2 regions of the Brachybacterium sp. P6-10-X1 genome follow, and region 1 is predicted to be linked to the other one. Evidence: predicted binding sites of a transcription regulator. Region 1 holds the regulator's gene; the other holds the start of a gene.

Region 1 (2,182 bases):
TGGAGGCCTCCCGCGGGGGAGCGCTGTGCCTGTTCTCCTCGCGCCGCGGCGCGGAGCTGGCGGCCGAACACGTCCGTGCCCGCCTCGACCTCACGATCGAGGTGCAGGGGGAGGACTCGATGGCGAACCTGGTGCGAAACTTCCGCGAGGACGAGGACGCGTCCCTGTTCGGCACCCTCACGCTGTGGCAGGGGGTGGACGTCTCGGGGCGGTCGCTGCGTCTGGTCACCATCGACCGGATCCCGTTCCCGCGGCCCGACGACCCGCTGACCTCCGCCCGCCAGGAACGGATCGCCCGCCACGGCGGCAACGGCTTCATGGCGGTCTCCGCCCAGCATGCCGCGCTGCTGCTGGCCCAGGGGGCGGGGCGCCTGATCCGCTCGCGGGAGGACCGGGGCATGGTGGCCGTGCTGGATCCGCGCCTGGCCACCGCGCGCTACGGGGGCTTCCTGCGCGAGGCGATGCCGCCGCTGTGGCCGACGGCCGATCCCGAGGTCGCGCTCGGCGCTCTGCGCCGTCTCGCCGATTCCTGACCCCGCCGCCGCGGACCTGAGGGTCGGCGTCCGCGGGTCGGAGGGCGCTCAGACGGCGCGCAGCACCGCGACGACCTTGCCGAGGATCTCGGCGTGGTCGCCCAGGATCGGGGCGAAGGCGGGGTTGTGGGGCATGAGCCAGACGTGGTCGTCGCGCTGGACGAAGGTCTTCACGGTGGCTTCCCCGTCGATCATGGCGGCGACGATCTCGCCCTTCTCGGCCGAGCGCTGACTGCGCACCACCACCCAGTCGCCGTCGCAGATGGCGGCGTCGATCATGGAGTCGCCGACGACCTGCAGCAGGAAGAGGTTCCCGTCGCCGACCAGGCGCGAGGGGAGGCTGAAGACGTCCTCGACCTGCTCCTCGGCGGTGATCGGCACGCCAGCCGCGATCCGGCCGACCAGCGGCACCGTGACCGACTCGGGGGTGATGTCCGGGAGCGGCACGGCTGCGGGGGCGCCGTCGTCCTCGGGCATCACGACCTCCATCGCCCGCGGACGCTTCGGATCCCGGCGCAGGAAGCCCTTGCGCTCGAGCGCCTGGAGCTGATGGGACACCGAGGAGGACGAGGTCAGCCCGACGGCGTCGCCGATCTCGCGCATCGTGGGTGGGTACCCGCGAGCGGCGACGGCGTCGTTGATGGTCTCCAGGACGAGGCGCTGGCGACGGGTGAGCCCGGCCGTGGCGGGATCCGCCGGGGCGTCGCCGCGGGACCGGATCGGCTGGGGGGTGCTCGGCGTCATCGTGCGGCCTCCTGGCTTCGTCTGTCGGACCCTCGCGGTTCCGTTGTCCTGTCACCCAGCCTAGGGCGGCGCGCATCGGATGCCAAACAGGTGTTCGAGATTCCTCTTGCGTGTCGCGCCGCCTCCCGGCTACAGTCGCACAGAGATTCGATCGAACAGGAGTTCGGACATGGCTACGCAGACCGCGACGGTCCTTCCCTTCCCGCAGCATCACGACCAGCACGACGTCCAAGAATCTCGAGCGGACGTTCGACTCGAGCCCACGCGGCGGGGCCGCGCTCTGCTGACGCTGATCGCCTTCCTGCTCGGGCTCCTCGTCGCCGGCGCCCTGCTGCTGGTGTTCGACGTGTCCACCGCCCTGGCGGGCCCCGAGCCGGAACCGCCGACGACCATCACCGTCGAGGCCGGCGACACCCTGTGGGGCTACGCCGAGCAGTACGCACCGGCGCAGATGAGCGAGAGGGAGTACATCGCCGAGGTGCGCACCCTGAACCAGTTGCCCACCGGTCGCGTCACCGCCGGTCAGCAGATCGAGCTGCCGGCCGCGGGGTCCCTCACCCCCTGAGCCTCCGGCGTGCCGCTATCCTGACCGGATGCACTGTCCGTTCTGCCGCCATCCTGACTCCCGGGTCGTGGATTCGCGCACGTCCGATGATGGCGCGACCATCCGACGCCGTCGTCAGTGCCCGAACTGCTCGCGGCGCTTCTCGACCTCCGAGACGGCCTCGCTGTCCGTGCTCAAGCGCTCCGGGGTCAGCGAGCCGTTCAGCCGGGCGAAGGTGATCTCCGGGGTGCGCAAGGCCTGCCAGGGTCGCCCGGTCAGCGACGACCAGCTGGCGATGCTCGCCCAGCGGGTCGAGGAGACCATCCGCTCCAGCGGCCAGGCGGAGATCGATGCGCACCAG
Region 2 (2,182 bases), 140 kb from region 1:
GGGACGGCGGCCTCCGGCACCGAGCTGGTGGCACGTGCGCTGGAGCTGCGCCCCGAGCTGGTGATCTCCGACATCCGCATGCCGCCGAGCCACACCGACGAAGGCCTGCGGGCCGCGCAGGAGATCCGCCGGACCTGGCCCGAGGCGCCGATCGTGCTGCTGAGCCAGTACGTCGTGGTGGGCTACGCGACCGAGCTGATCGAATCCGGCGAGCGCGCCACGGGTTATCTGCTGAAGGACCGCGTGTTCGACATCCGGGCGTTCCTGGAGTCGGTCCAGCGGGTGGCCGACGGCGGCGTCGCCATCGACCCGGACGTGGTGGGTCAGGTGATCGCCTCGCGGCGCCGCTCCCCGCTGGACGAACTGACCCCGCGCGAGCGCGAGGTGCTGGAGCTGATGGGCGAGGGCATGACCAACGCCGGGATCTCGCAGCGGCTGTTCATCAGCGGCGGTGCGGTGGAGAAGCACACCCAGCGGCTGTTCGCGAAGCTGGGGCTCAGCGAGGACGCGAGCGTGCACCGCCGGGTGACGGCGGTGCTGACTCTGCTGGGGCGCTGACCTCGTCGGGCGACAGCGCCGTCGGAGCGTCGGGACCGCCGGAACACCGGAGGCTCTCTGCGCACCCCACGATGCAACCTTCCTCCCCCGGTGCAGGTTCTCCACAATACTGATCGAGTTCTTGACATGAACGCTGAGAAAATCACCCCTTCCTGATCACGCGCTCGCAGACGCACCCCTGAGGAACCTCCGAGAATCGGGCCACACACAGCAGGCCGGAGCGAGATCACTGCCGGGACGGCCCTCCACGACCCCCACAGGTCCGCCCGGGCGGCCGAACACAGACCTTCCTCCACACACCCATCTTTTCCACCGCTGCATCCACATCTTCTACGTTATCCACAGCTCCAGCGTTTGGCCTTCACTCCGGTTTCGAACGTGCGTACGCTTGATGGCATGGACACGGCGCGCAGCGGGGATCGTCCCGACGAGGAGGAAGCGATCATCGATGCTGCCTCGTCGGGCGGCGACCTTCTGAGCGACGTCGCCGGTCGGCTCGCCGAGTTCGACGGCAGCGCCGGAGCACGGGTGGTGCTCGCCGAGATCCTCGCGGCCACGCTGCAGGCCTTCACGCTGACGACCTCGGTACGGGACCCGCTGCCGAGCACGGCCCCGGGAACTGCCGAGGAGTCCCTCGCCGTGCTCGGCGGCCTCGACCAGCTGACGTCCTCCCTCGCCGCCCTCGACGCGAAGTGGCAGGTCCGCGCCGAGCAGCGGATCCGCGAGGACGACGCGACGCAGGAGGTGCGCAGACCTCAGCAGGGCAAGGGTGCCGCCCACGAGATCGGGCACGCCCGCCGCGTCTCCTCCGCCTCGTCCTCCTTCTCTCTCGCATCCGCCCGGCGCCTGGTGGCCCAGATGCCGGAGGTCCACGGCGCCCTGCGGACCGGACGGTTGCCCGCGCGCACGGCGTCGACTCTGTCCCGCGCCCTGTCCCAGGCGGACCCGGACACCATCGCCCGCCTCGACGAGCTGGTCGGCGCGAACCCGATGGCGCTCACGGGTGCCGGGGAGCGGAAGCTGCGCTCCGAAGTGCAGATGCTGATCCAGCAGCTCGAGCCCGAGAAGTCCCGTGATCGAGCCGAGCGGGCCGCGCGATCCCGCCACGTGACGATGACGCCGCTGGCCGATGGAATGGCCCAGGTCAGCGCCGTGCTGCGCGGGATCGATGCGGCCGGCGTGATGCAGGCCCTCCACCGCAGGGCCGAGTCCCTCCGGGCGGCCGGGGCGAAGGACTCCGTCCTGGCGCTCGAGGCGGACCTGCTCGTGGACGCCACCCTTCGCAGCGGCGCACCGGACGCCGGAACGCCGGGAGGCGAGAAGCCCGATGACGGAGCATCGCTGCGCCCCCGCACGACCCCCGGCCTCGACGTCGGCATCGTCATCTCCGACACGGCCCTGTTGGGTCGCGACGACCAGGCCGAATGCGCCCGGCTCGAGGGATACGGCGCCATCCCTGCTCACATCGTCACCGATACCCTGCACGGCACGCCGCCCGGGTACCTGGCCGGTTCCGAGGAGGCCTATCCCGAGCAGTCCCATCCCGACGAGGCGGTGTCGGCCGTCTACCGCCGGCTCTACATGCGCCCGAGCACCGGCGAGCTGGTCGGCATGGAGTCGAGGG

What was found. The regulator LexA, encoded in region 1, represses DNA repair genes until DNA is damaged. The targets are predictions, from matches to a motif close to TCGAACANNTGTTCGA.
Region 2: a site for LexA is predicted at 931-946, ahead of BH708_RS00300 (DUF222 domain-containing protein). Genes of this name have one in related genera too.

The regions. Positions count from the first base shown of each region.
Region 1 covers NZ_CP017297.1:4,320,414-4,322,595, forward strand. The annotation lists gene BH708_RS19225 (ATP-dependent DNA helicase) at 1-533, shown strand, start outside; gene lexA (transcriptional repressor LexA) at 582-1,277, opposite strand; gene BH708_RS19235 (peptidoglycan-binding protein LysM) at 1,447-1,842, shown strand; gene nrdR (transcriptional regulator NrdR) at 1,871-2,182, shown strand, end outside.
Region 2 covers NZ_CP017297.1:72,320-74,501, reverse strand. The annotation lists gene BH708_RS00305 (response regulator transcription factor) at 1-558, shown strand, start outside; gene BH708_RS00300 (DUF222 domain-containing protein) at 955-2,182, shown strand, end outside.